Regions from separate parts of the Bacillus sp. CZDM1 genome, predicted to be linked through region 2. Evidence: riboswitches for the same ligand, from Rfam matches in the RefSeq annotation. Region 2 holds a riboswitch; each other region holds the start of a gene.

The links. A riboswitch is a leader RNA that binds a small molecule or an ion and turns the genes downstream of it on or off. The one in region 2 is predicted to bind cyclic di-GMP.
Region 1: another riboswitch for cyclic di-GMP. It lies ahead of ACY3XC_RS14985 (hypothetical protein); the one in region 2 lies ahead of fliM (flagellar motor switch protein FliM).
Region 3: another riboswitch for cyclic di-GMP. It lies ahead of ACY3XC_RS18820 (ATPase, T2SS/T4P/T4SS family); the one in region 2 lies ahead of fliM (flagellar motor switch protein FliM).
Region 4: another riboswitch for cyclic di-GMP. It lies ahead of ACY3XC_RS20165 (anti-repressor SinI family protein); the one in region 2 lies ahead of fliM (flagellar motor switch protein FliM).

The regions. Positions count from the first base shown of each region.
Region 1 covers NZ_JBUESO010000006.1:21,530-29,245, forward strand. Annotated here, with positions in the region: gene ACY3XC_RS14970 (MFS transporter) at 1-99, opposite strand, end outside; gene ACY3XC_RS14975 (transcriptional regulator) at 326-1,636, shown strand; gene ACY3XC_RS14980 (IS4 family transposase) at 3,124-4,506, opposite strand; gene ACY3XC_RS14985 (hypothetical protein) at 4,671-4,877, opposite strand; cyclic di-GMP riboswitch class I at 4,851-4,937, opposite strand; gene ACY3XC_RS14990 (class D sortase) at 5,255-5,896, opposite strand; gene ACY3XC_RS14995 (cell wall anchor protein) at 5,903-6,619, opposite strand; gene ACY3XC_RS15000 (VanZ family protein) at 6,719-7,183, opposite strand; gene ACY3XC_RS15005 (glycosyltransferase family protein) at 7,250-7,716, opposite strand, start outside.
Region 2 covers NZ_JBUESO010000007.1:180,916-188,631, reverse strand. Annotated here, with positions in the region: gene ACY3XC_RS17475 (OmpL47-type beta-barrel domain-containing protein) at 1-952, shown strand, start outside; gene fliD (flagellar filament capping protein FliD) at 1,196-2,719, shown strand; gene ACY3XC_RS17465 (glucosaminidase domain-containing protein) at 2,723-3,394, shown strand; gene ACY3XC_RS17460 (flagellar hook-length control protein FliK) at 3,435-4,454, shown strand; gene ACY3XC_RS17455 (flagellar hook capping FlgD N-terminal domain-containing protein) at 4,468-4,881, shown strand; gene ACY3XC_RS17450 (flagellar hook-basal body complex protein) at 4,898-5,722, shown strand; cyclic di-GMP riboswitch class I at 5,909-5,995, shown strand; gene fliM (flagellar motor switch protein FliM) at 6,114-7,049, shown strand; partial or broken gene fliN (flagellar motor switch protein FliN) at 7,168-7,416, shown strand; gene ACY3XC_RS17435 (hypothetical protein) at 7,438-7,716, shown strand, end outside.
Region 3 covers NZ_JBUESO010000008.1:157,108-164,823, forward strand. Annotated here, with positions in the region: gene ACY3XC_RS18790 (spore germination protein) at 1-27, opposite strand, end outside; gene ACY3XC_RS18795 (spore germination protein GerPE) at 87-473, opposite strand; gene ACY3XC_RS18800 (spore gernimation protein GerPD) at 488-658, opposite strand; gene gerPC (spore germination protein GerPC) at 648-1,268, opposite strand; gene ACY3XC_RS18810 (spore germination protein GerPB) at 1,278-1,517, opposite strand; gene ACY3XC_RS18815 (spore germination protein) at 1,536-1,760, opposite strand; cyclic di-GMP riboswitch class I at 2,008-2,094, shown strand; gene ACY3XC_RS18820 (ATPase, T2SS/T4P/T4SS family) at 2,300-2,908, shown strand; gene ACY3XC_RS18825 (YisL family protein) at 2,992-3,351, shown strand; gene ACY3XC_RS18830 (ubiquitin-like small modifier protein 1) at 3,471-3,743, shown strand; gene ACY3XC_RS18835 (MoaD-like domain-containing protein) at 3,745-4,017, shown strand; gene ACY3XC_RS18840 (aldehyde ferredoxin oxidoreductase family protein) at 4,074-5,903, opposite strand; gene ACY3XC_RS18845 (ThiF family adenylyltransferase) at 6,125-7,153, shown strand; gene ACY3XC_RS18850 (DUF2777 domain-containing protein) at 7,206-7,716, opposite strand, start outside.
Region 4 covers NZ_JBUESO010000009.1:121,268-128,983, reverse strand. Annotated here, with positions in the region: gene ACY3XC_RS20185 (YtxH domain-containing protein) at 1-160, opposite strand, end outside; gene ACY3XC_RS20180 (DUF1128 domain-containing protein) at 391-618, shown strand; gene map (type I methionyl aminopeptidase) at 644-1,396, opposite strand; gene ACY3XC_RS20170 (helix-turn-helix domain-containing protein) at 1,603-1,932, shown strand; gene ACY3XC_RS20165 (anti-repressor SinI family protein) at 2,107-2,265, opposite strand; cyclic di-GMP riboswitch class I at 2,298-2,385, opposite strand; gene ACY3XC_RS20160 (hypothetical protein) at 3,002-3,166, shown strand; gene hutH (histidine ammonia-lyase) at 3,194-4,711, opposite strand; gene ACY3XC_RS20150 (DNA topoisomerase III) at 5,009-7,198, opposite strand; gene ACY3XC_RS20145 (MDR family MFS transporter) at 7,370-7,716, shown strand, end outside.

The sequences.
Region 1 (7,716 bases), on a different contig from region 2:
GCTCATGGAGTTTTTGTCTAAATAATTGACAACCCATGTTAAAAATAGAAGAGTTAAAACGGTGGTTTTTGTTTTATTATTGTAAATGTTTTCTTTCATAAAAGTTCCCCTTTCATTTTCCTTTTTAGAGTTCTTTTTTAGAAACCTAAAAATACTCTATTTATTTTTAGACCTATTTAAGACATTTCTTAAAATAAATTATATCAATCATTTTTCGTAATAACAAGAAAATTCTGATTAGATGATTGATTGGTTGGTGAAGGATAAAGTTAGGAGTATAATTAGAGTTGGGAACTTACGGTTGGAGAAGGGAACGAGTATTATTATGATTAAACTTGGTGTAATCACCGCGCACCATTCTATTTTTGAAATTAAACAGATTGAACCGCTTATTCAAGATCAATGTGAGTTAACATTTATCCCATATCGTTTAATTGGCGAGATTCAAGAGCTGTATGAGCGCAATCATCTATTTTATGATGGAATTCTTTTTAGCGGGGCTTTAGGTTATAATATTTTGCAACAAAAATTTACCGAATTTACTACCCCTACCTATTTCTTAGATATTCCTGAAGGGGATTTTTATAAACGCTTGTTTTCTATTAGTAATTCTAATAAAAATTTAAACTTTGCTCGAGTTTGTATGGATTTAATAAGTGAAGAAAATAATTATATGGGGCTAAAAGGAGTGCTAAAGGAAGAAGAATTTCCTTTTTGTTTGCAATTGGAATATACAACAGCTCTTTACGAACGTGCGTTTCAGCAACATTTGTCATTATGGAATCAAGGAAAGATTGATTTAGTTATTACTCGTATAAGTAATATTGTAAATCTATTGAATCAGGCAGGCATACCAAACATTTTTATCTTTCCTTCCAAAGAGTCAATGTTAGAACAGGTGAAACATATTATTAATGAATTGCAAATTTCTAATTTGTTAGAGAATCAAGGGGCAATCGGTGTGGTTACAATTAAGGGACAAGAAAATATGTCTGACCTTGAGCTCAAACAAATCATGCTTCATAAAGCACTTTTAGAATTTAACGAAAAAGAAAATGTTTTGTCTGTTATTCAGAGAAAGCATGCAAGTTTTGAAATTATTACCTCCCAGTCAGACTTAAAAACATTGACGAACGACTTTACTACCTGTTCAGTCCTTCAGTATCTGAACGAAACACTCCCCTTTCATGTGAATATAGGGTGGGGAATCGGAACAACATTCTACCAAGCTAAGATGTCTGCTCAAACGGCAAATAATCAAGCTAAATCCATGGATTTACCATGTGCCTATGTGATTACTGCAAACGAGGAGGTAATTGGTCCATTAGGAGATGATACCTGTCTGCACTTTACGAATAAGGTTGACCCACAATTACAAAAATTAAGTGAAACATTAAGTGTTTCGATTCTTCAAATCAAAAAAATCATGGCTTTGATTTCCAAGCTGAAGACAAATGAACTTACAGCGGAAGATTTGGCTTATCAACTAGGACTTACCTTACGTCAGGCTAACCGGATTTTAAATAAATTAGAGGATAAAGGTGCTGCCAAGATATCATACAGAAAACAGGAAAAACTTAGAGGAAGACCTAAAAAGATTTACAAGATAGACTTTACAGAGGTATCTATCTCATAAAAAGTACTTATTATTGTAGCTTTGAAATAAAGATTAAAAGTATTGTTTGAACTTACACATACGGCAATTAAAAAGAATCCATTTTGAAAAAAGATTGATCAAAATGGATTCCTCTTTTTGGATTTGAATTTATTTTTTCAAAAAAATTACCAAACTATGAGAACCTTGAAACACAAAAAAAGGACGCTTTCTTTACTCAGGAAAAGCGCCCGATTCTTGTATAAGCTACTACAATAATGTTCTGATTTAGCCATTGGAATAATCTCTGTATACATTTATGAGAGAATCAAAAATATAGCTTCCACCCCTTTTAAAAAACCATCTCTACGATCTACGTATTCGATATCGTTATAGCTCCTTAGGGATTAAAAGTAATTCATTTCCTTATTGATACCCTATATATCTACTAAAAACGGGGATATTTTTTTGTCTATATGAACGAATTTTTAGGATACCTTTTAACATCCAGCAAATAAAAAAAGTCAAAATGACTGCTTATGTCGCATTGACTTTTTTAAGGATTACGATTTATTTGTTTTTCTCTTTTCAATTTCTTTTTTCACAAAAGGAATTACCTTTTCTTTTACTATTTTTTGTACTTTTGGATCATTTATTAATTTTTTTAATTTGTTTTTCAACACATTCATACCTCCGATTTATTAAATTTGGGGTTAACTAATATGGAGATGTGTACTTAAAGGAATAAAAGATTCTTCTATCATATGGCTATTGTACCTTAAGAATACACTGTGTCTTATAGGAGACAGACAACCAATGTGAAAGAAACAGATTAATTACAAAAAACAGAAATATTTGGTAACCCTCATCATAAACAAAAGCCGAACTTCCCTTATAGTAGGAAAGAATTTCCTTGTTTTTATAGGGAAGTGCTATTGTTTTAGCATCACTGTCCCATAATATATTTTGTCCAATAGTGACAAATTTACGAGGAGGGAATAATATGCATTTATTTTTTTATCACTCGGTGTTATACCACAATCGCGCCCTATAATGGAATAAAACATCAGTTTCTATTAACTTGAGTTGGGGTCTGACCCCAAAATTTAAGTGCCGATTCTAAAGATGACGTTATTTCTGTTGTCTTGCTCTTGTACATGCTTATCTCATAGATAAAAAGAATTTATCCTAGTTGAAGTAGTTTGAAATTACCCATATACCTTACAGAACTATCATATCAGAACCGCGAGAACCGTCCCCATAGTCCGCCCACTAAAAAAGAGAAGTGTTGGTAACACTTCTCCCTGCAACTCTATTCTACCATTTTCTATCTAATAACCTATCAATCCTCGACAAAAATCGGGGAGTGACAGGCACCATAGCCATCAAGCGAATTTTTCGACAATAGCGGGAATTTTGTCTACTCTTGTGATTCCTAATTCGCTGCTAAATTACATTCTAAAAAAGTGCATACTTTAATAAGCCTTCAAAACTAGGCTTTTTTTTAATATTTATGTTCACAAAATCGCTTAAGCAGCTTTCATATTGCCTTTTTCGAACACGCCAAGAAGGATCTCAAAAGGGGTCCTTTTCTTCCGTCGTTTCGCTTTTTGTCCGTTTTTTTCTACCTGTTCAAACATAACCTCTATATTGGCTAAAAGAGCCTCACCTCCTTCCATTAACGCCTGGTAAAGTGTGGCGAGGAATTCCTTTATGATGGAGAAGGCCTTAAATTCGCTTATTTCTTTCTCCTTTTTTAAGTAAAGAAGTTCTCGAATTTTAAATGCTAAAGTAGATGTGATAAGTAGTGATATAAGGGTCCCATAAAGATGGCATTCGAATCGTTCTACTTTCATTTTCTTTACTTTATTTATATCGTATATCGATTTCCATGCCTTAAATAAAATTTCTATTTGCCATCTGAGAGAATATAGAGGTTGTATTTTTTTCTTTGAAATTACATTATATGGTATATTAGTTATGAACATGTTCAATCCTGAGAGCTTTTTGGTTTGGTGTGAAAATTTCACACCATTTTTTATTTCTTTTCTTTTCCTCTTTTTTAACCTCTTTTCCGTCTGTTCATCCGTTAATTTACACAAAATGAGCCGTGGGATTTTCAGCTTTCCCTTCCCTGCATAGATATTTTCTATTTCTCTTGTCTCACCAATCTCCATCTCTTCCATTATTTTTTCTATGTCTAATCTGACGAAATTCTCCATTCCATCCTTGACATAAGCAAGTATTTTCGTTGTCGCCCTTGAAATATAATAGGCTTCTGCTTCACTAATCGATCTCAGGGTTTTATAAGAAAAATATCCTAAATCACGAATAATCAAATCAAACTTTTGGATGGTACTCATAATCTCTTCTGCAAAAACGTGATCACTATCCAACTGATCTTGTACAACAAGATGCAAAAGTTCCCCCTTAAGCAGCTCGTACTCCAGTTGAATCCTGACACCTGATTTGTGATATCCGAAGTATTTTTCCTGATAGACTGTGGCCAGTTCAAAGGAAGTGGAATCCAATATTCGGATTCGGCCAATTTTTGGATGACGAAGACTTGGGAGAAGATCGGATAAGAGCTGTTTTGAAATGAGTGAAGAAAAAACATCCTTCAATAAATTTACTCCGGCTGCGCAAAATCGTTGGTTTAACCCTTCTGTACTAAGGGAAATGTTTCTTTCGGAGGCTAAAACACCACATAATTGGGTTAACGACTTTTTTCCTGACTGATGATTCAGAAACCCGCAAAGTGCAATAAAATCCTTAGGTTTGAATTTGCTGGACCTCTGAAGAAACAAATCTTTTCTAGCCAAATCATTGAGGAAATTAGGGCTAAAAATCTTGGTCAACTCGTCGGAAATTAGTTGAAAATCCTCTTCCACTCTCAGTTTACGATTTAACATAATAAAGACCTACCTTTCTTTAGGTTTCAAAGAAAGAATAGGTCCATTTTGGTAAAATTGAAAGTTATTCGCTTAGCTTGATGGCTATGGTGACAGGCACCATAGCCATTGGACAATTTCCAATTTGTGAAACAATAATGAAATACGTTTGGTGACCGTGGCACTTAGTTTTGGTAAGCCCTTTCATCCCGAAACATTTCTAACTGGTGGTCTCCCTTTTTTGCTGCAACCATAAGGCTCATGATTAAGAGCACTGAAAAGGAACCGACGAATAGACCTGCAAGAAATATAAACATATTATTACCTCCTAATAGTGTTTTATAATTCGTAGGAAGGTGATCATATTCGGCATCTGGCTGGCCTAGTTTCACGAAACCTTAGCCCCTATAGTTTTGCGCCACCATCTTTCAATGGATTTGCCCTTTCGTACGAACTATGTATTTACCAGTTAAATATATCATTAATTACTTGCAGGTAATAGACCAATTACCCATTTAAAAATAATAAAAATACAAAAACAGATAAAATGTGCTATAATTCGACAAAATTTTTAGATTGTCTAAATTCTACAATTAACTATTCTTAATACCCCAAATCAGAATAATATCGTCTATTTTCGGAATCTCCCCACAGTCACCGGTATTCAACTAACAACGCAGGTGTTAGTTTTGAAATACACCACTAAAGGTAGTGGTATTTATCAAAAACAATAAAGCAGCCTGATAAATAATTCATCAGGCTGCTTCTTTTAGTTACTAGCAATAATAGGACTAGAAACCAACTTTGTATAAACAATATACCGGTCAGGTGCGTCCCCTATGAAGTCAAATGGGTAGCAGGTTGTTAGGGTAAGGGTTTCGTAATCGGTTGGCACCATGACGGTCATGTCGTCTGCAGGGACAATTTTAAAGTCAATGGCTTCGTAAACGAATTCCCCATATGGCGTATCAAAGGTCAGTTGTTCACCTAGTTTTAGGTTTTCTAGCTTCCTGAATACCGTATCCCGGTGTCCGCTTAAGATGACATTTCCACCTTGACCAGGCAGGGCACTGCCAGCGAAATGGCCTGCACCTTTTTTCAACTCATTGTCGTGTGTACCTTGGACAACAGGAACAGTTAAGTCAATGGAGGTAAATTGTAGTTCACCAATAGATGAACCTGGGTCCGGCAGTTTAGGCCAAGGCTGGTCAAACGTCTGATCAGGTAATTCTGGTTCGTATTCATCAACCACTTCGTGCGCTAACAAGACGGTCTGTTTTGATAAATCCCATCCAAAAAAGGCTACAATTCCAACACCAACTAGGATAAGCGCGACAGGGATGCTAAGAAGTACCCATTTCCACTTCTGAACCCACGTCTTTTTGCGCTTCTTTTTTCTTACCTTTTCCATGTTCGATTAAGCTTCAATTTCGGATTTGCGTACCAAGCGTGCTGCTGGTACAATCGCAATTCCGCCTAGTAGGATTAATAATCCGCCTAAAGCCATGTAATCTACGGTGTTGCTGTCTGTGTTAGGAAGTGGAGCATTTGGCATTGGAACGAAGGTTCCAGCTTTATCTAGTTGTTTTTTAGCTTGAACGGCACCTTTTAATGCGTTCATTTTTGCTTGAATGGCACTAATGGTTAAATCTTCTTTCTTCGGATCGACTATTGCTAGTACGTTTCCTTTTAGATCCTTTAACTGAATCACTAACGTAGATGATCCAGCCTTATAGGTTGTGATATCAATCGGATTGCCCTGCTCGTCCGTAATGGCTGCTTGAAGGTGTGCTAACTTAACGCTCTCTAGGAATAAGCGTGCAACTTCTACTTTCTGTGCATTAGGAAGATCTTCCGGATTGGCTGCACCCTTTAAAATTTGACTAACGGTTTGCGTATTAGCAAGAATTCCTTGATACTCAGCATCACTTAAATTAACAGATTGTAGATAAGCGTATAAATAATCTACTTCAGCAATATTTAACGCCTTTAATGAATCTACTAATTTTTGTGCCTGGGGATTGCTGTTACCTGCTGCAAGAACATCATTTCCTGGAAGTGCAGCAAATGCAGACAAGCTCAGGCTTAGTGCTGCGATAACAGAACCCCTTTTCAACGTTGCTTTTAAATTCAATTTTTCCACCCTCAATATTTTTATAGTTTCTATAAAAATAACATATTTTGCTAGATTTCTCAATCCAAAGTAGTAGTTAATGTAAATTATTGTAGAAATTTAAGAGACTTTTTCCTTACTCACTTTACATTTCCTCTTTTTGGTAATTAAATATAGTAGAAATAAAGCAATAAATGCGCCCAAGGAATCAATTAATACATCCCTAAATGCAGCAACTCTCCCAGGCATAAAGGATTGGTGCCATTCATCTGATAGTGCATAAAGAACGGTAAGAATCCATGAAAGGATATAGCCAAAACGAAAGGTTTCAAGGGACTTAAACAGTAAGACTGAGAGAATTCCAAAGACCATAACATGTGTGACCTTTCGAACGATGAGATTTAGCTCATTGATATTCTCAGCACTGGTAACAATTGTGTTGTTAACTGCATTTTGTTCCGTTACAACTGCTTTTTCAATTACCTTTGCGGTATTCTTCCCTGTGAAGTACGGCAATTGGGTAACGATGAATATGGCTGCCATCCAGGTAATGGCAGCAAGTATCCACCATTTTCTTTTACCCATAAACTAAACTCCTTTACATATCAACACCCATGGTCCTTTAACAATGTTTGTAGAAAAGACTACTGATCATATCAGACTTATTAAATCATTAGCTATTTTTTCAGCTTGATTATGGTGAATGGTTTCAATCCTTTTTGCCTTAGCTTTCAATTGATCAAACATTGATAAATCAATCTGATACGTTTTAAATTCTCCCCACTCCATTAGCTCACAGAGTTGTTGGTGTTTTAAATATTGAATGGTATTTTGGTCTTCTTTCATTGTCGGTCGATTCAGAATTAACAAAGGGACATTTGCACTGACTGCTTCACCCATCATTCCCCATCCAGCTTTCGAGATCACTAAATCAGCAGCTGCAATATAATTTTGAGATTCTAAATAATCTGCGGGTATTTGATAGACATTCTGACGGTCTACATGGACATTGGAAGATACAAGAAATATACAATTGGTGCTGTCCCAAATCGGTAATGGTTCAAGTGAACCTGCATCAATTTTCATCCCAAGGCCAAGGAAAATAACTTTCATATTTC
Region 2 (7,716 bases):
AAGTGGAGTCGCACAAACCTTCTATTCTATCAACGGTGCAGAATTCGTAGAAGGAACAGCATTTACCGTTACTGAAGCAGGCGTAAATGAAGTGAAGTTCTACAGTGTCGACAACGCAGGTAATGTAGAAGAAGTAGAAGCGGTCGAAGTGAAGATTGATACGGAAGCTCCAGAGACTGTATCGAATGTAATCGATCAGTGGAATCAAGGAGAAGTAGCGGTAGAACTAGCTACAACAGACGATCTTAGCGGAGTAGCAAAGACTTTTTATTCTATTAACGGATCAGAATTCGCAGAAGGAAAAGCGTTTACTGTTAGCGAAGAAGGTGTAAATGAAGTCAAGTTCTACAGCGTAGACAACGCAGGCAACATAGAAGAAGCAAAAACAATAGAAGTGAAGATTGATAAAACTGCTCCAACGGTTTCTATTGATATCCAAAGTGAGCAGGAGCTTGGCTCAACGTTCACAGTGGATTACCTTGCAACAGATAACCTGTCTGGAATAGCTGTAGAAGAGGTTACGCTTAACGGAATAACCCATCAAAAAGGTGATCAAATCACGCTTGATGAACCAGGTGCATACAAGCTTCTTGTTACCGTAACAGATGGAGCAGGATGGACAACCAAAGTGGAGAAGGAATTTGTTGTGTACATTCCAGCTACTCTTGAGGTATTACCGAAAGTTATTAAAGGAAACATAGGGGTATTTACCGTGAAAGCTATCTTACCGGAAGGCTTTGAATCTCTCTCCTTTGATGTTTCTAGCGTCACATTAAATGGTGTAGCAGCTGATCCTAAGAATAATGGATTACAAAAGCAAGCCGAAAAGGGCCATTTCAAATTCGAACGCGAAGACTTTGATTGGAAAAAAGGCGAAGTTACCCTTGTTTTACGTGGTTATTTAGATAATGGATATTTAGTTATTGCCAAGAAAACCGTGGAAGTAAAATAAGCTTGGTGGCCCTAGGATTCCTAGGGCCATTTTTGCATGGCTAGAAATCTGTTAGAAAATACAACCTGCCTTTATTGGAACCAGAATGGGAGAGATTCATTGTAGAAAGTAAGTAGTTGGCGATATAGGGGGAAAAAACACCAATAATTAAGAAAACCTTATTTTTTTAAAGACCCCCCTCTATTTTCTCCACAAACCTGCCGATACTATGAAAGAGATTAAATTTAAATGGGGTGATTAGCTGTGAATTATTCCTCTATCACTAGGTTAACGGGGTTTGCTTCAGGAATGGATACAGACTCTATTGTTAAGAAGCTGATGAATGCGGAAAGTATTTCGCTTAATAAACTGAAACAAAACCAACAAAAGCAAACATGGTTAAGTGATACATATCGGCAATGGAATGCGGATTTGTTAGCGTTTAGGTCGAATACCGTTTTAAATATGAGCCTATCAAAAACGTATAATACGTTTGATGTTACTTCAAGCCAAGAGAATTCCATTTCAGCCACTGCTTCAGGAACTTCCTTAGCAGGTTCTTATTCTGTGGAAGTAAAACAATTAGCAAATTCAGCCGCTTTTACTGGGGATAAAGTAAGTCTGGACCCCACGAAGACGCTTGGAAATACTGTTCAAGGTTCTGCCCAACTAACAGCGGATACTGCGATTGTAATCAATGTAAACAATGAAGCAGTAACACTTAATATTAAAACAACAGATACGATAAACGATGTCGTCGCAAAAATAAATGGTGCCAAGGATAGCACGGGGAAAAGCTTAGGACTTCAAGCATTTTATGATCCAACCTTACAACAATTTATTTTAAAAACAAAGGAAACTGGAGCCGGCACCAATATTGACCTAAGTGTGAATACAAGTGCTGAGAGTCAGGCGTTCTTAAAAAATACACTGGGTCTAAACACAACAAACTTAGTCGCTTCTGGACAAAATGCCAATGTCATTTTTAATGGAAATGAAATTACGACCTTAACATCAAATCATGCAACCATCATGGGAATTAATTTTTCCTTTAAAAGTCCAACCATCGGGGTAAGCACGGTTACTGTTTCACAAAACACGGACGGAGTCGTTAAAAATATTAAAGATTTTGTAGATCAATATAATGGTCTGCTAGAAAAAATAAACAAGGCGGTAAGTGACCCTGTTTATCGGGATTACCTGCCCCTTTTGGAAGAGCAGAAAAGTGAGATGTCTGAGAAACAGATTGAAATGTGGGAAGAAAAAGCAAAAAGCGGTCTTCTTCGCAGTGATAGTATTCTAACTGGAGTGGCTGCAAAAATGCGCAGTGTCATGACTTCTATTGTTGATAATGGAAGCTCCTACCACTCGCTAGCTTCCATCGGTATTTCATCTAAAAGCTATCAGGACAAAGGAAAGCTTTATGTGGATGAAACAAAATTAAGAGCGGCGATTCAAGCAGATCCTGATGCAGTCGAAAAGCTATTTTCACAACTGGGAGATCCGAGTAAAGGGACAAGTGGGGTCATCAATCAAATTTCTGATGTTTTACAGGACGGGATTAAAGAGTTGACCAATAAAGCGGGTTATACAGGAAATAACCAGTATGATCAAAGTGTTATTGGAAAGCTATTATCAAACACGCAAACGGATATTACTCGCCAAACTGAGAAGTTGTATCGGAAAGAAGCACAATACTATCGCCAATTTGCAGCAATGGAGCAGGCAATGGCACGGTTTAATTCACAAAGCTCATGGCTATCTCAGCAAATGGGCGGAGGTATGTAGACTATGAATATTGGCTCATTGTCTAGTAATTGGCTCCTACAAAAAACGATTCTGGATACTTCGCGCCTTGGAGAAAGTAAGCTTTCAGGTCTATCCAGCAGTTCCTTCGAGCATTTACTTGAACAAGTTTTGCTGCAAACTGAATTGAATCAGAAATCGACTAGTAATCTAGATATTTCATCGCTGCTCCTTAGTAGTTTGAACTCGTTTGTTTCTCAGCCAGAAGTGGAGATTTTACAAACTACTTCCCTTACTTCTACAAAAATGGGTGGAGACAATCTTAATTCCCATCTCAAGGGAGTTCTGCAGAACACAGGCCACCTTTTTGCGGAAGCAGGGAAAAAGTATAATATCGATCCTGCTCTTCTGGCGGCCATCTCCATCCATGAAACGGGTAATGGAACGTCTAACGCTGCTCGCTTTAAATTTAATGTGGCAGGGATGATGGGGAAAAACGGTTTAAAATCTTATTCTTCCATTGAAGAAAGCATTTTTGATATGGCCCGTAATCTCCGTCAAAACTATTTAGATAAAGGGAAAATAACGATCGTACAAATTGGGGCCAAGTATGCACCAATTGGCGCAGCCAATGATCCAACTCAACTTAATCATCACTGGGTAACAGGTGTTCAGCGCTACTTTGATACCTTAACAACAGGGAATAAATTCGCTTAATGGGTACCTTTTATATAAAGGAAAGAGTAGGTGGCAGGACGTGATCCAGCTTTCAGGAATACAAATTATCAGTATGAATCAACCAGGTAAATTGGCAAGGAAAGAGGGAGAACTGGACACTGGTTTTGACGCAGTGTTGCAGCTAATTGGGCAAATGGAAGAAAAAGAGGCGGAGTCAATGGAGCTGGTGAACCAGTTGTTTCTTCCACAACTGCATCCATTAATGGACCCTCTTTCTAAACCCATGGTAGTAGAAAGCTTTCCTTCACAAGGGGAACCAATAGTTGCGAAACAGGTAGTAGATCATTCCGTGCTCCAATCGTTCAAAAATGAACCTCCGCCATCAGCTGAAAACATTGGCGAACTACGGACTGATGCAGTAACATTTTTCAAGGTAACAGAAGAAATGGATACAGCAACAGATGAAAATGTTAAAGGATTAGCTGGGTTAATTCAAATTAGTGAGGATTCTGGGCAAAGTGAATCGCAGCATGCTGTTCCACACAACAAAAACTCTCCGATAGAGTTTATTCCCCTGACCCATTCAACACCGATGAATCAGTCGAATATCTCAAGTGAGAACGTAATACCTGCTACTCAAACCGTACATGCTGACCAATTTGATCAAGAAATAACAAAGTTTTTACAATCATCGATAAATGTAACAGGAACGGGAGATGGGATTGAGGCTGCATTCACTCTTACTCCTGAGCATTTGGGGAAGGTAGATGTAAAAGTAACGATTCAGGATGGGAAGCTGACAGCAGAATTTCTTACCAGTACTCCGTTAGGAAAAGAATTGCTTGAAACTCATATCCAAGCGTTACGCTCAGCACTAGAAACACAGGGATTGCAGGTAGGGAAAATTGATATTACGCAGCAAACCTCCACCCAGTTAAGCTTTATGGGAGCTTTCTCTCAAAAGGGAGATTCGAATGGAAGACCGGGTCAGCAGGATTCGCGAAAGCGAAGTGAATCCGTTCAGCTGACAGCACAAGAAGATTACCGCGATTACATAACAGACCCCGGATGGGTTTCGCAAATCAATACAACCGTGTAAGGGAGGAAAAAACATGACATCCATCAATACGATTAATTCCTACACAGCGTCAGCAACTAGCACCCAGCCAAAGCAAGAACTGGGAAAAGAAGCATTTTTGAAAATACTGGTTACACAGCTTCAAAACCAAGATCCAACACAACCGCAAAAAGACGGTGAATTCGTGGCACAAATGGCACAGTTAAGCGTATTAGAACAGCTTTCCAACCTGAATAACTCACTGACAGCCTACTTGGATTCAAGTAATAATTTAAGTCAATATTCTTATGTTCTTGGGAATAACGTCTCCTGGACAAACCCAGAAACCAATGTACAAGAGAGCGGAACGGTTACAGGGATTAATTACAAGAATAATCAAGTGTATTTTAAAATAGGTGACCATGAAATTCTATCAAGTTCCATTCATTCAATGGAAATGAATCAATAAGAGGAGGAACAAATACATGCTTCGTTCATTAAATTCAGGGGTATCCGGATTAAAAGGGTTTCAAACGAAATTGGATGTGATTGGTAACAATATTGCGAACGTGAATACAGTGGGATTTAAAAAAGGACGTGTGGTATTTGAAGATATTTTCAGTCAGACGATTAAAGGGGCAACGGGTCCAACACAAACACCAGGTCCCAATCCCATTCCACTATCAGGTGGGACAAATCCGATTCAGGTGGGTTTAGGTACAAGAGTTGGAAGCATTGATACTCTTCACACGCCGGGAAGTCCGACAACAACGAATATCGGCACTGACCTCTATCTTGACGGGGACGCATTTTTTGTGGTTGAAAATGCTGCCCAGGAGCAATTTTTAACAAGAGCTGGGAATTTTACATTAGACAGCAGTAATAATTTAGTCAATCAGAATGGTATGTTTGTGGTTGGTCAAGATGGCAATTCTATTAACATCCCAGATCAATATATTACCTTTTCCATTGATGCAAATGGCAGCATTATTGGAGTCAACCCCGATGGAACAAGTGAAGATTCCGGATTGAAAATTGGAACCATTGCGGTTGACAATCCAAAGGGGTTATTGAAAGCCGGTGGGTCGTTGTATTCTTTAACACCTAATGCAGATGCTGCCTCCATTGCCACACTACTTACAGAGGGAAGCAATGCACAAATGATCTCAGGGGCACTGGAAATGTCCAACGTTGATTTATCCGAAGAATTAACGGAAATGATTACCGCTCAGCGTGGATTCCAAGCGAATTCCAAAATCATCACAGTATCAGATCAAATATTGGAAGAATTGGTGAATTTAAAAAGATAATAGATAAAGAGAGATTATCAATCGACGATATTCTCTCTTTTTTTACATATTTTGCAAGAAATATATATATTATGTTAATTTTTCGTAAACATTCGATGTTATTCGTCATTTTATGGGGGTATTTTACAAAATATATTTGAAAATTAATAATTGTAATGTTATGCTTTTTTTGTACAATATTTCAAAAATCGAAAAAGGCAAATCTGAGGAAACTCAGAGACGCAAAGCTATAGGGGCTAAATTGTGGAAACAGTATGCCAGCCAGTTACCGAAACATAGATTGTCCTAATCTATTAGTTTATTTAGCTATGGACGAGACTATTCTTCGGAGTAGTCTCGTCTTTTTTTGTTGCCTTTTTTTAGTCAATTCGAAAGGAAGGAGGGTGATTAAATGGACTTTCGTGTTTTAGATTCCCATGGTGGTACCCCTGCTAATTTAAAAGTATATGATTTTAAAAAAGCATTGCGGTTATCGATGGAGCAGGTGCGGGTGTTGACCAGAATACATGAGAATTTTGCTTATCAGCTTGCATCCTTCATTTCATCTGAGTTACGTTCATTTGTCCAAGTAGAGGTCAATGCGGTTGAACAAATGCTGTACGAGGAATTTATTAACCAGCTGCCGGACACTACGATTTTAAGTGTGTTTGAATCAGGTGAACAAGGTTTTCGAATGGCGATGGATTTAAAGCCTGAAATGGCTTTTGTGATGATTGATCGGCTTTTAGGAGGCAAAGGTATAGCAGCGGAATGGGGGCGGTCGTCCTTAACTCCTATTGAAGCTAATGTATTAAAGCGTTTACTGGAGGGAGTCGTTCAAATCCTGCAGAAAGCCTGGAGTGATATTATGGTGCTCCCGCTCAAGTTTTTGAACATGGAAACAAATCCCCAGTTTTTGCAATTGGGAATCCCGACGGAGACGGTCATTGTCATCACTTTCCAACTAACAGTTGGAAAAGTGGAAGAAACTATGCATCTTTGTATTCCATATATATTATTAGAACCGTTTATTCCAAAATTATCCTCCCATAATTGGTATGGGCATGGAAAATGGGTGAAAAACAAGGAAGAGAGTGAATTTTTACAAGGACGGATTGAGCATTTAATTGTTCCTGTTATTACGGAGTTAGGGCGGGCGGCGATTACGATGGAAGAAATACTTGGCTTAAACGTAAATGATGTCATTCAATTAAACCAATTGGTGGATGAACCTCTGCAAGTAAGGGTGAATGAGGAAATGAAGTTCTTAGCACATCCAGGAACGAAGAAGTCCAGAGTTGCCGTTAAGATTGAGCATTTGATAGAAGGAGAAGGCAAAAATGATTGAAAAGGGGAAACTCACACAAGATGAAATGGATGCACTCCTTGGAAACAGCCAACAGAGTATAATCAATGAACCGTTTCAGTTTACTGAACTGGAGCCGGATGATTTTGGGCAAATCCTGAATGAAAAAATGAATTTGGACCTGCTATTAGATATTCCATTAGAGATTGTTGTGGAGTTAGGGAGAACTAAAAAGAAAATTAGCGAAGTTCTTGAATTAACCAGTGGGTCGATTGTCGAATTAGACAAGATGGCTGGTGAACCCGTTGATGTTTATGTGAACAGCAAGCTGATAGCAAAAGGTGAAGTTGTTGTGATTGAAGAACACTTCGGGGTAAGAATAAAGGAAATTTGTCAATCTCCTTTATGACAATCATAAGGGTGATGAAAAATGATAGAAGAAAAAGAAACACTGTTGAAGCAATACTTAGAGTTATCGAAGTCGATATTGAATGCTTTGCATCAAGGGGAAATGGAAAAGGTACCTGTATTGATCGAACAGAGAGAAGGTTGTATTTCTACGATTAATAAGTTGGATGCACAAGCTGGAAGGGTCCTCGTGAACGAAATCATTCAGGTGCAGCTCACCGAACTTTCAGTTTATGAAAATAAAATTCAAATTCAGCTGCAGCAAGCGATGAAAAAACTAACAAATCATGTTCGATACACA
Region 3 (7,716 bases), on a different contig from region 2:
CTGAACTGGACCAATTATCGCTGGCATTTTTAATACATCCTTTTCATTATTAACACTTACAAATTATGTGATATCCTATTCAAAAGTCAATTGCCTTGTTCATTGTCTTTATGGAATAGCTGCCTGATATGTTTAACCCTGGCTTCCATTGAGACGATTTCACTGTTTCCGACATGAAGAATGGCAGCGGAAGACATTGCGAGGATGGAGATATTATTGACCTTAATGACAGGAAGAGTATTATGAGTGGAAATTGTTATTTTTTCGTTGATTGGCAGTAAAGGAATTGGTTCTGAAAAAACAGGAAATCTTGAAAAATTTCCTTCTTTGGCATAGAATACATCAGCTTCCCGTTGAACAGCTAAGGCTCGTGAAAAACCATTAATGATTCGGGAATCTCCGAGTTGAATGGTAGAGGCAAAGGAAGCCGAGTTCACTTTAATGGCATTTACTACAGAAGTTCTCTGGAGCATATTCTTAAGCCTGCCTAAAATAATGGGACAAATGGTCCGATTATAAGTGATTCTGCAGGAGTGTCAAAGGTGGAAGCTAATTGAATGGTTTGGGTGTCGCCAACAAATACGAGTGAAGAACTTGCTACTCCCATAATTCTTATGGTATCTACATTGAGTTCACGATTATATACTTCAAAGTTCATTCTGTGTATTCATTCCTTTCACGTTCTCTGGTAAATGATTTATAAATATTAAAATACCTTTTCTGATTTCCTGTTTAATTAATTCAACTATACTTTCCTCTGTATGAACTTCACCTTCACGGTTAGAGGCTGAAGAATTTTGAATATGATAATCTATCCTAGCTGGAAGCTGCTTCAAGATATCTTGTTTGATAAAGTCTAAATAGGAGTCGTCTAAACTTACATTTAATTGATTTTGAGTTTCCTTAAATAGTGCTGGCAGGTCGGTTTCTAAATAATGATAAATAGATTCTTCTATTTTCATAGACCGCTGCATTTGTGCCTTAGGATGTATGGGTGTATTTATCGATTGATTTTGAACAGCGAAATCTTCAATATTTGCCAAATCCGATGGGTTTAGCCCAATGTTTAATGTTCCGTCAAGAGTTTCAACCTTCAATTGATCGAATTTATATTCAATCTTATCAACCTTAATACTAGGCTTATCCTTTAATTGCTTCATTTCTTCCTGTAGTTTTTGAATGGTCTGTTCCAGTATGGCAATTCTCTTTTCCTGTGTTTGTAAAGTCATTTGGACCCATTGAAGAAGTTGTGAATAATCCTGATACATACCATCACCTCACTGTTTAGCTTCTTCTCTTCCCGCGCCGCCCAAAGGTACTGCAACACTGCTAGTTTGCCCGTTTGTTGTTTGAGGGCCTCCTGCTGTCGGGGCTGGAGCTTTAAAACCGCCAGTGTTATATAGATAAGAAGCAGGTTTAATAATTCCCGCGCTGCCAATTTGCAGAACAGAGGAATTTGTAATACTGTTAATTTTAATGAAATTTATTTGAATGGATTGCTGGATATAAAAATTCATTTAAAAACCAACCTTTCCTTAGGCATTAAGGAAGATTCCTTGATCAATACCGTCTGAATCATTTGTGTTCGTATTACTTAAATTATTATTATGAACATTTAAACTTTCACCCGTATTAAAGGACCCAGCCCCGGAGAAAGTTCTTGCGGATGAAAATGGCATGATTTTATAGACATCTCCAATATGAAAAACTGAACTGCTGCCAAGTGAAATGACTTGAGCAACTCCTACAATCGCTGGCATAAACAACACCCTTCACCTTTTTTTCTCCTAATATCGTATGTATGGGTTGGTGTAATGTGATTCATTCGCCCAATAAAAGTAAAAAGTGTTCCTTTTGAAAATATTACCGTTGTATGTTGGGAAAATAATAGGATTAGGTATAAATACCTATATAATTATCAAAAATGGTATATTAGTAGGATATAAGATAAAGAGAAAAGGACTTATGATGTGTTTAAGAGGTCAGTCGGAAAATAAAAACACTGATTCTCGATAAAGGCAAAACTGGTGAAAATCAGTGACGCAAAGCTAAAGGGGCTAAGGTGCATTTGCACTACGCCAGCCAGTTACCGAAAGAACAGGGTGTTTTACTATGCTGCAGCAATATATACATAGGGATGTCTATGTGGATTGTTGTACTACATTGTTAACCCCCCTTTCGGTAAAGGCGGGGTTATTTCTATTCTAATTCAACAACCCTGCCAAACCGATCGTTTCTTCTTTATGTTTTGTGATCAAAGCGGTTTTCAAAAAAACTAGAATAAGGCGGGTGGCATTGTATGGGACTATTAAAACAGGTTCAACAAAATAATCAGGGACAAGGTGCAGAGCACAAATTGTACCAGTCGAAAAGGCTGACTAATAGAAGGAATTCATGGAAACCTTTAGAGCTGCAGGATCTAATTCGTAATGGGACCATGTCAAAAGAAATGGCTCTCTTCCTCTGTACATGTGTTAAAGCTAGATTAAATATTCTAGTAAGCGGGGGAACAGGGGCTGGTAAAACAACCCTTGTCAATGCTCTTTCCACTTTCATCCCAAAAGCGGAAAGGAATATGATTGGAGATGTTCGTGAAAAGGCAGGACGTGAAATACTCCGGACAGAGAATAAAGGACTTGATGGTTTTCTTGCAACAGGACACTCCAGCAGTCCAAGTAATATGATTGATCGCTTGGAAATCATTGCCTATCTTGAGGGGATGAATTTGCCTATCAAAGCGATTAGGGAAAAAATCGCCAGTACTATTGACATCATTGTCCACCTTTCACGAATAAATGATGGAACAAGAAAAATCACGAAGATAACAGAGGTTCAGGGAATCGAAGGGGAAAATATTGTGCTTAGAGATATTTTTTCTGTTAATCCTCTCGAAGGTTCTTATTATTAGAACCTTCTTTTTTTTAGGATTTTAGGGATGCCTATGGTATGATAGTGTTGCTATAAGCATTGCATACATAGGAGGAAGAATAAATGATTCATGGTCACGTAACAGCTTGGGTTTTGGCATTAATTTTATTTATTGTCGCTATATTTTTACTAAAAGGCGGAAAAGAAAAGGGCGCTAAAATTGTCCAAATGATACTGCGAGTTCTTTATTTATTGATAATTGCAACAGGTGTTGGACTACTATTCATGCTTTCCAATATTGATTTGTTGTATATACTAAAAGCAGTCGTAGGGATTTGGGTAATTGGCCTTTTTGAAATGATCCTTAGTAAGGTTGCACAAAACAGAAAAACTTCCGTTTTGTGGATACAGTTTGCTATCGCGTTCTTGCTTGTACTCTACTTAGGTTTTGATAAATTACCAATGTCCATTTTTTATGTATAATATCTGTTTATTTAAATGAGCTGTCCGGTTTCTTGGCAGCTCCTTTTTTATGCACAAAAAAGGATGACAAGAATTGCAAATAGTTTTACTATTTAAGTAAGGGGAGAGGAGTGTCTCATATGCTAGTTAGAGTTTTTGCTAATCTCCGGGAAATTTGCGGCGGAGTTGGAGTAGAGGTTAACCCGGATGGTCAACGTGTTATTGATGTACTAGATAAAATGGTTGAAATGTTTCCTGATTTAAAGAATGAAATATTTACACTTGAAAAACAACTGCTTCCATTTGTTCATGTTTTTATAAACGGAAGAAATATTATTCATTTGGAGGGTCTTGAAACCATAGTAAAAGAAACCGATCAATTTGCGTTATTTCCTCCAGTTGCAGGTGGTTAATATGCCAGAGCAGGAATTGGAGTTTCGTGGAATCAATCGGAAGCATCTTGGAATGTATTTTGAAGAGTTAGGCGGAAAACAAATGACAGATGATTTCCCCTATGTTTATAAATCTAATGAATGGTGCGGAGAAATAGTTAGGGAAGAAGAGCTTTCAATTACTTCTACATTTAAAGTCAATTCTGTACATATTCGCTTTAATGCTTCAGATGATATGACGCTAAAAGAGCTTATCAATAGATATCGGGTGAAAACCAGGAGGATAGGCGGATAGTTAAATTTCTAAAACAAAAGGCTTCTGCAAAATATGCAGAAGCCTTCGAATATTTATTATACTAACTGATTTTCCGAATCGATGATTTCAAGCTCCCGAAGTTTTGCTTCGGTAACTTTTCCGTTTTCCCAGCCGCGTACTTGATAGTACTCTCCAAGCATGATATCCATTCTGCTAACTTCCCCAGCACTATTACCAGAGGCAGGCTCTTCAGTGAATCGTTTTGGAAGATAGTCATCTTCTTCCTTATCGAACCCGGCGAGGTTATTATAATAACGCTCTAGGTTATAAATTCTTTCTCCAGCCTTCATCACATCATCAGCTGTCATCGAAATACCAGTCATCGCACTATATTGTTCTGCATAATGCTCCGCGTTTTCAGAAAAGGAGGAAAATTTACAAATATTCATAGAATCAGAGAATGCAAGCATATCTTGGAATATTTTTAATAACTCACCTTTTCCTTCAGGCTTAAGACGATCTGTTGGTTCTGGAATACCAGCAATCTCACTCGCAACCGTATATCCGCGTAAATGGCAGGCACCGCGGTTACTTGTTGCATAACCAAGACCAATACCTTGAATTCCACGTGGATCATAGGCAGGAATCGACTGTCCTTTTACAGACATAGAAAGCTCAGGTGCACCCCAAGAAGCTGTTGCTTTTGCAGGACCCTCTGCAAGGATGCCGCCAAAGCCTTCACGGAATGCAATTTTCTTTGTTAAATCAATCATAGAATCGGCATCGCCCCAGATGAGTTCTTCTGTGATTAACCCTTTTTCGTAGGCTTCCATTGTAACAGAGAAGCAATGGCCGAGCTCTATAGTATCAAGTCCATACTCATTACACTGGTCAATCAAATAAGAGATAGCTTCCGCATCACTTAATAAGCAGTTCGAGCCAAGTGACCAGGAGGATTCAAATTCAAAGCTTTCGACTCTTGTTTTATACTTGCCATCCTTTACTTCAACCTCGATTTTGCAGCCTACAGGGCAAGCATGGCATGTATTGTTTTTAACAAGCAAATGCTGGTTTACATATTCACCACTGTGCTTTTCTGCTTCTTCCCAATGTGTGAACTGAGAATTCTTGGTAGGAAGTGCACCGACTTCATTGATAATGTTGGTTAAAACATTCGTGCCATATACGGAAAGGCCGCCTTTATTGGGTGCTGTTAATCCTCCGTCAAGGATTGCCTTTACCGCCTTTTTGTTCGCTTCTTTATATTCAGTTTCTAATTTAGGCTGTGGCATATTCCCTTTTTGAGGTGCCTTAATTACAACCGCTTTCAATTTTTTATATCCTGCAACTGCGGCTGTTCCGCCACGTCCAGCAGCTCGGTCATGCTCGTTAATAAAAGAGGCGAACTTAACTGTGTTTTCACCGGCTTGACCAATCGTCATGACACTAAGATCTTGTTCACCGTATCTTGCCTGCATCGTTTTTACTGTTTCTCTTGTTCCTTTGCCCCAAAGTTCTGATGCATCACGCAGTTCCGCCTTACCATCCTCGATATAAAGATAAACAGGCTTGTCGCTTTTACCTGTAAGGATGATATTATCGACCCCTGCCCACTTTAAACGTGCTGCGGTCCATCCTCCCATATGAGAATCAGTGACAGTACCTGTTAACGGAGACTTCGTAACAACACAAAGACGTCCACTCATGGAAGAACGTGAGCCCGTTACAGGACCAGTCATGATACAAAGCATGTTTTCAGGCGATAATGGCTCCACTTCAGGACCGTTATCAAGTACATACTTAACTCCAAGACCTCGGCCGCCAATGTACTTTGTAGCAGCTTCTTCGTTAATAGGTCTGTAATTAATCGTACCTGCTGTTAAATCAACTACCACTTCTTTGTTTAAGAAACCACCTAAATTCAATGTTTTTCCCTCTCTTTCATTAATAAATTGAAGTTTATCTCCTATTTATAGTAAAAATTATTAATAGGATATTCCTCTCAAAATTAATAAATAAACCCAATTCCTATTATACAATTATTTTTATATATTTAATATTTAAAGTTTTCTAAATTTAAATTAAAATTAACGTAGATTACGTGACTCGTTAGTATGTATTACTAATATAGAAAAGAGGATCACATATGGACGATTTAGGACGATACGGAAGACAAATTCTTTTTTCAGGAATAGGGAAAGAGGGACAGGTGAAATTGCTGAAAAGCAAGGTGGCTATTGTCGGTGTTGGAGCACTCGGAACAGTATGTGCCAATCATTTGGTCCGATCGGGTGTGGGATACATAAGGTTAATTGATAGAGATGTAGTTGACCTTTCCAATCTGCAGCGTCAATCACTTTTTAACGAAGAAGATGTTAATCTAAATCTTCCAAAGGCAGTTGCAGCGGGGAAGAGGCTGAAAACGATTAACTCTACTGTTACTGTTGACGCCGTTATCACAGATTTAAACCTTGATAATGCAGAGGAATTATTAGAAGGGTTTGATGTCATTGTTGATGGTACGGATAATTTTGTGACCCGTTACTTAATCAATGATGTTGCTGTTAAGTATGGGATTCCTTGGGTCCATGGGGCAGCCGTCAGCTCAAGAGGAATGTTTGCCGTTATTAAACCTGGAATTACTCCGTGCTATCGCTGTCTATTTCCACATGTGCCAGCTGGCAGGGGTGAAACCTGTGACACGATTGGTGTTCTGTCACCAATAACAGATATAATTGGTTCCTTTCAAGCAATGGAAGCAATTAAACTATTAATAGGAGCCTCCACAAGTTCTAACCTTGAGCAAATTGATATATGGGATACTACCTTTTTTTCAATGGATATAAGTGCAGGGAAAAATCCACAATGTCCTGCATGTGTACACCATCAATATGACTTTCTAGATCGTTCGTCAGCCCTTCAAGAAGCTTATAGTTCTCTTTGCGGTCGAGATACCGTGCAAATCTATTTTAGAGAAAAGCGCGAACGAGACTTAACAAAACTTAGTGAACACTTAAAAAAGAATGGAAAAGTTACCGGAAACCAATTTTTACTTCGGTTCTCTCCTGATCCAGAAACAATAATCGTCGTATTCAAGGATGGTAGAGTTCTTGTCCATGGAACAAATGACATCGTAAAAGCAAAATCCCTCTATTCAAAATATATAGGAAACTAACTAAATAAAAATTAGGTGTGTTTTCTTCTTTATGAAAACACACCTTTAATTATTAAGAGATCATCTTTTCGATAACCAATCGTTTTCCGGTATTTAAGGTGAATTCAAACCGATCATTGACTTTTTCAAAATAACAAAAATGATGCTGCACATTACAGATTTGTTCCTGGTTATCGAAAACAATAAAATTTACCCCATCTCTACGTTTTTCATCTGATAAGAAAGATAGGTGATTGTAACAATAGATACAATCATATATAGAAAAATCTAACGAGTTTAATGTTGTGACAAATTGAAAAAAGGCGTCATCATTCATTCCCTCTAAAAGTCTTTCCAACGAGTAGATTAAATGCTTCCTTATTCTAACCAAATCATGGTCACGAAGCATAATGACCTCATTTCCACTTCGTATCTTCCCAGTTTCAATTAAAATTCCTTTCTTCCATCGATTAACGCGAAATATTTCAATCTCTTGTTGAAGAAAGTCATCCAGCATTGCTGCTTCTTCTGTTTCTTGATCAAAAAATATCCATTGATCACTTATTTGTTCAACTGTTCCTTCG
Region 4 (7,716 bases), on a different contig from region 2:
CTGTGATTTCCTTAGGATGGCGAACAGCATAAGATACTTGCTCATACGCCTTTTTCGCATTCACCCTCATATCCTGTCGTGTTTTTTTATCTAATAAGCTTAGAGCTCCACCCGCTATCGCTCCATAGAACATACCTTTAAAAAATAAATTTTTACCCATTTTTAACCTCTCCTTCCATATGGTTTTTATCATCCATTTCATCACTATGAAAAAAATACCAACTTTCATCACTTTATATTTTGCTTTAAGCTTGCAGTCAAAAGCAAGAGAAGGGCAGATATTTATCTATTTATTTTGTAAACCTTAATAAAAGAAGCTGCCCAAGTTTAGATTGACATCTAGTAGTGAAAATGAAAAGATAAAGTTACGTATGTTGAAAGGGTGACGGGATGAATTTATCAGAAAAGACAGTAGAAAATGTGGAATACATGATCGAACAAATTAAAGAAAAATTAAAGGTATTAAATCTTGGAGCCATTAAATCTTCACACTTTGATGAAGAAATGTATGAGGAATTAAAAGAAATCTATGAAATGGTCATGAAAAAACCTTCGTTTAGCCCAAATGAAATGCAGGCATTGGTGGAAGAACTAGGGAACCTTCGTAAGAATAAGTAAAACAGATCTCGAGGAGATCTGTTTTTTATTTATCCTGATCAGTTAATATAATCGGTCCATCCTTCGTAATGGCAATGGTATGTTCATATTGAGCAGAAAACTTACCATCAATAGTCCTAGCTGTCCATCCATTACTATCCATCTTCGTTTGGTACATTCCAGCGTTAACCATTGGCTCTATAGTAAAAACCATACCTTCTTTAATTCGTGGTCCTTTTCCAGGCAGTCCGTAATGTGGTACATCCGGTTTCTCATGAATGACAGCCCCAATTCCATGACCGATAAAGTCACGAACAACCGAAAATCCTTCCCCTTCGACATAGGTTTGAATGGCATGACCGATATCTCCAATCCTATTTCCAGGGACAGACTGTTCAATACCTTTATAGAGAGCTTCCTTTGTTACCTTTAATAAATGTTCTGTTTCTAAAGAAACTCTTCCAACAGCATAGCTCCATGCGGAATCAGCTAACCCCCCGTTATAATTGACCACCATATCGATGGTGACAATATCACCTTCTTTTAATGGTTCCTTTCTAGGAAAGCCATGGCATACCTCGTCATTAATACTGGCACAGGTAGCATATTTATAGCCCTTATAGCCCTTTTGCTGTGGGGTTGCCTTGTGTTTAGCAAGGAATTCATCAACAAACTGATCAATCTCCCAAGTTGTTACACCTGGTTTTATCATTTTTGCAATTTCTTTATGACATGATGCGAGAATTTCTCCTGCTTTTTTCATGGCATCGATTTCCCGCTGTGATTTAAGAACAATCATCCTCTTCCCAACCTTTTTTTATTATTTTTATGTATTTTTGCAGATTTGGAAACACTCTTTAATATTATCGTTATCAAACCATTATTTCAAAAAGTTTTCGCTATTTAGGAATTTTTTGTGAAAGTCAACCGTTCTTAATATGGAACTTTTTCATCTTTTCTGATAAAATTATTGTAGTAATAATAAAAATTAGGTGTGTGAGACCAATGATCGGTGATCGTGTTAAAAAACTTCGTTTAGAAAAAAAAATGTCATTATCAGAACTTGCTGAACAAGCTGGAGTTGCTAAATCCTATTTAAGCTCTCTGGAAAGAAACCTGCAAAGGAATCCGTCTATTCAGTTCCTTGAAAAAATTTCCTCTGTATTACACGTACCTGTTGAACATCTAATAAATGAACAGATTAACAAAGAAGAATTAGATAGTGATTGGATGAACATTGTAAAAGAGGCAATGGATTCTGGTGTATCGAAAGAACAATTTCGCGATTTTATTGAATTTAATAAATGGCGAATCGGTCAAAATAATGAAGAATAAAGAAAAGCGGATGGCGCCCGCCTATCGGCGACAAGCATAAGTCTAGCCGGCTGAAAGGTTGGTTTTTAACCTTTTGGACGGATTGGCTGTAGACCCGCGAGCCGATGGCGCCTAGAGTTGGACAATAAAAGAACAAAGCATACTACCATATTTGTAGTATGCTTTGTTCTTCTTTTATGTATCTTGGCGATTCTTTACTAGAACCTCTCTAACTTCGTTCTGATGGAGAAAATCAAGTATTGTTTCCTTCGAAATCCCTAGAGCTTTTGCTTCTACGATAAGAGCTAACCATTCTGCATCCATTCCACTCGTCATACCATCCGTTAGTGACACTTTCATCCACTCCTAAAATACATTTTCGTATTCCAGGCAGCCCGGCCATCATAGTAAAAAATATACCTTAGATCCTCGGCTTTGCGTCCCCATTTTTCAGTGAGTTTGCCTTTTTCTGTTTCATATTGCTCATAAATCATTGATTATTCAGTAAATTCCGTAGATAACTTTTCCTATTTCGTGATTACTATGTTCATTATATATAGTACTTTATTAGTATCGTGTTGTTTTTTGTCAAATACTTTAGTCTTTCGAACCTTTTTTTTACACAAATTCTACCAATTTTCTACATAAAAACCTTGGAGTATTCACAAAATGTAGAAAGTTTATCATTCAAATGGAAGTTTAATGGAAAATAAGGGAATTAACAGTCGAAAATAGGATGTTTACCCTAGAACTAAACTTTGAAATTAGGTTGAAAGAGCTAGAAATTACTGTGAAATTTGTTTATTTTGTGACGATTGACAATAACTGTTAACAGCATTACAATATACTAAATATTATAAATATTCAAATAATGGTGGTGATTTCAGTCTATGACAGCCATACATGTGTTGAATTTCGTAATACCAATTGCCTTTTTAGTATTTTTTGGTTTCCTTATTGACACCATGTGCAGTCCTGCAAAGTCTGATGAAAAAATTAAAGAAGAATAATTCTCTTATCCTCCTCTTCTTCACTAATAAATTTCCTTCGTTTGGGAATGATACATTCGTAGACGAAAGGAGTGTTTCATTTGGCACGTGGAGAACATTTTAATCATAAAAAGAAAGGTCATCCTGGTAATTTACCAAAGGATAACCAAACTGAAAGGCATTCAAAGGATGCCATCGGTGACGAGGAGTTCCTTGTAGTACGAGAAGCATTTAAGAATAGAGTTGAAACGGAAGAAATAGAGTAAAAGGCGTGAACTTCACGCCTTTTTTGCTTATTTTACATTATCAAATTTTTGAATGAGTTTCTTAAGATCCCATTCTTTTAGACCTTCTGCTGCCCTCTCGATGTCTTTTGAAAAGATTCGATCCTTCTTTATAGAAGGAACAAGCTCTCTTCCCTTCTCATATATCGTCTTTGTCTGGCAGGCCATTTTTTCCACCCCGCGAATCTCAACCGCCTGCATGGCACAAATGAGTTCAATTGCCAGCACTCGTCTTGCATTCTGAATGATTTGATAAGCATGTCTAGAGGCAATGGTACCCATACTCACATGATCTTCCTGATTGGCAGATGAGGGAATGGAATCGACACTTGCAGGATGGGCAAGTGTTTTATTCTCTGATACCAACGACGCGGCAGCATATTGCATAATCATCGCACCTGACTGCAATCCAGGTTCAGGACTTAGGAAAGGCGGCAGATCGTTCAACTGTGGGTTTACTAATCGCTCAATCCGTCTTTCAGATATATTTGCAAGCTCCGCTACTGCAATCTTCATAAAATCCATTGCGAATGCAATTGGCTGACCATGAAAATTCCCTCCAGAAATAACCTTTTCTCCATCATCAAAAATAAGTGGATTGTCTGTAGCCGCATTCATTTCAATTTCTAATTTTTCCTTAACATAATCAAGTGCCTGCCAGGATGCCCCGTGTACCTGTGGAATACACCTTAGAGAATAAGCGTCCTGAACACGGTATTCTCCTTGAACCGTGGTTAATAAACTATCACTAAGATACCTGCGGATTCTTGCTGCCGTATCAATCTGCTGCTGGTATCCCCTTGCTACATGAACTTCCTCAGCAAATGCATCAATGATCCCGTTTAACCCTTCCATTGTCATCGCTGCAATGAGTTCACTTTCAAATGCCAGCTGTTCAGCTTCAAGATAGCCGACCACTCCCATAGCTGTCATTGCCTGTGTTCCATTAATTAACGCAAGACCCTCTTTTGCCTCTAATGTTAGGGGCAGGATTCCTTCCATTTGAAGCGCATGGATTGACTCCATCCGATTTCCTTTGTAAAATACTTCACCTTCCCCTATCAGCACTAATGCTAAATGGGAGAGAGGAGCTAAATCACCGCTTGCACCTAAAGAACCTTGCTGAGGAATAACCGGTATGATTTCTGTATTAACCAGTTCTAAAAGTTTCTCAATCAGAATTGGCCGAACTCCTGAGTACCCTTTTAAAAGGGCATTGGCACGTAAAAGAACCATTGCTTTTGAAACAATTTCCGGAAAGGGGTCCCCCACCCCGCAAGCATGTGAGCGAATTAAATTGAGCTGTAAATCCCTGACATGCTCTTTATTGATTAATACATCACTAAACTTCCCAAATCCCGTATTAATACCGTAAACTACTTTGTGCTCGGAAACGATTCTTTCTACCGCTTCACGGCTCTTTTTTACAAGATCCATACTTTTTTCTGAAGCAAAAACCTTCTCTTTTCGATATAAAACATCTTTCATTTGATCCAATGTTAAACTTTGACCTGTTAGCATAATCATATTTCTCACCTCTACCACTTTAATAGAATAAAGAAAGAGGCTGGATTCCACATCACATTAGATTTGGAGTCCAGCCTCTTTTATTAACATATTCGAATAATATTTTGTTTTTGGATGCCTCATAGGTTATCAGTCCATTCAAATATTTTTATTCTAATAGTTATTGTATGTGATGAAAAGCTTGATTGTCAACAGAATTGTCAGAATTTTAGCACGATAATACTTTAGCACAATAATACAAAAAAGTTGAAGTGCCTATCTAAACTTCTAGATGGACACTTCAACTTTTTTAATACTTTAATCAAATTTTATCCCTTTTAATAAGTCTGCAAAGGCATTATTAATCGGTTCAGCTTCTTTTTCTTGCTGTTTTAAATACTTTTGTACAGTACGTTTATCCACTTTTCCACCAGTTTCTTTCTTGCGTCGTGCTTCAAAAGCAGATAGTTTCTCGCGATATCCACATGTACATGCGAAGATTTGACCATTACCTTCACCACGAAGTTCCATTTTCTTTTTACATTGAGGGCAGCGTGCGTTGGTTACGCGAGCAACATTCTTTTTATGACCACAGTCACGATCCTGGCAGACAAGCATTTTGCCTTTCTTGCCGTTTACCTCTAGCATTGGTTTTCCACAGTCAGGGCATGATTTTGTGGAGATGTTGTCGTGCTTGTATTTTTTATCGCTTGCTTTAATTTCTGCAACGATTTTTTTGGTATGTTCTTTCATTTCATTTATGAACACATCTTTTTTAAGTTTCCCTTTAGCAATCAGCTCAAGTTTTTGTTCCCACTCAGCTGTTGTCGCTGGCGATTTTAATTCTCCTGGTACTAAATCTAGTAACTGCCGGCCTTTAGACGTGATATAGATTTCTTTTCCACCACGTTTTTCAATTAGAAATGAATTGAATAATTTATCAATAATATCAGCGCGAGTGGCAACTGTACCAAGTCCGCCAGTTGATTTTAACGTATCTACAAGCTTCTTATCATTTGTTTCCATGTACTTCGTAGGATTTTCCATGGCTGACAGTATAGTAGCCTCTGTAAAGCGTGCAGGAGGCTTTGTTTGGCCAGATGTTTGAGCGATTAACTTTGTTATTAATACATCACCCTTTTCAAGACGAGGTAATAATTGCTCTTTAACATCATCCGTTGATTCTTCATCATCAAATCGATTTTCATACACTTCTTTCCAACCTGCATTCATTACCGTTTTTCCTTTAGCAATGAATATTTCTTCACCTATTTTTGCTTGGACTGTTAACTGCTCGTATTCAAAAGCTGGGAATAATACAGCTAAGAAACGTTTTACGACAAGGTCATATATTTTACGTTCTTTATCTGTAAACGCTGAGAATTTCACATAACCTTCCGTTGGAATGATGGCATGGTGATCACTTACTTTCCTATCATCTACAAAGGCGTTTGTTGCTTTAATTGGCTTTGCTAATACTTTATTTGCAAGAGAACGATATTCACCTGCACCACACGCCTTTAAACGCTCGGGAAGCGTACTAACAATGTCTGAAGATAAATAACGTGAATCTGTACGAGGATATGTTAACACTTTATGTTGCTCGTACAGTTTTTGCATGATATTTAGTGTTTCTTTCGCTGAATAACCAAAGATTTTATTAGCATCACGTTGTAACTCTGTTAAATCATATAGAGCAGGTGAGAATGTTTTCTTTGCTTTGCGGTCAATGGAAACAATATTTGCATCTTTACGTCCAAGTGATTTAACGATTGCATCGATTTTTTCTTTATTAAAGCTGCGACTATTACCAAACGCATCTTGCCACGTTAATTTAAGTCCATCTGTTTGAGCCTCAATGCCATAATACGTTTGAGGTTTGAAGCTCTTTATTTCATCTTCACGTGTTGCAACCATGGCAACTGTTGGTGTCTGTACACGACCACAGTTTAATTGAGCATTAAATTTAGTTGTTAATGCACGAGTTGCATTTAAACCGATGTACCAGTCTGCCTCCGAACGTGCTACTGCTGAAGCATATAAGTTTTCATAAGCTTTACCAGGCTTCAAGTTATTGAATCCATCTTTAATCGCTTTATCTGTTACAGAGGAGATCCACAGACGTTTGATTGGCTTATGAACGTTTGATTTATCAATAATCCAGCGTGCAACTAATTCTCCTTCTCTCCCTGCATCAGTAGCCACAATTATTTCATTCACATCACTACGACTTAATTGTGTTTTTACAGTATTAAACTGCTTTCCAGTTTGTTTCATGACAACTAATTTCATGCGTTCTGGAAGCATTGGAAGATCTTCTAGGTTCCATGTTTTATATTTATTATCATATACCTCAGGATCTGCTAAAGTTACTAAATGTCCCAGTGCCCAAGTGACGATATAATTGTTTCCTTCTAAAAATCCATTGCCTTTCTTCGTACACTTCAATACATTTGCAATATCACGTGCAACGGAAGGTTTCTCAGCAATTACTATACTTTTTGCCATATTTTCCGAACTCCTTTACTAACTATGTACCGTCTAATATACCATAGATTCAGTGTGGGAAAGGTATAGACACTCTTATGCACAGAAGCTCCTGCTTTTTTCTTGTATTTTCCTATTTGAGGATAGTATGATGTATTAGCTATCATACATATTGGTTTACGGAGGTACAACATGAGGATTGGAGATTGGGATCCGAATTTAAAGGTTCGCTTATTTAGCGAAGCGATGATGAACATTACGTTTTGGATGTTCTTTCCGTTTTTGACGATTTATTTCGCTGAGGCGTTTGGCAAAAATAAAGCAGGTTTTTTATTAGTATTTTCACAGATATTCTCCGTATTGGCCAACTTAATGGGTGGATATTGTGCCGATCGTTTTGGCAGGAAACGCATGATGGTTCTCTCTGCCTTTGGACAAGGACTTTCTTTTATCGCTTTTGCGGCAGCAAGTTCTCCTTGGCTTGAATCTCCTTGGGTAGGATTTATTTCCTTCGCTATTGCCGGTGTATTTGGTTCTTT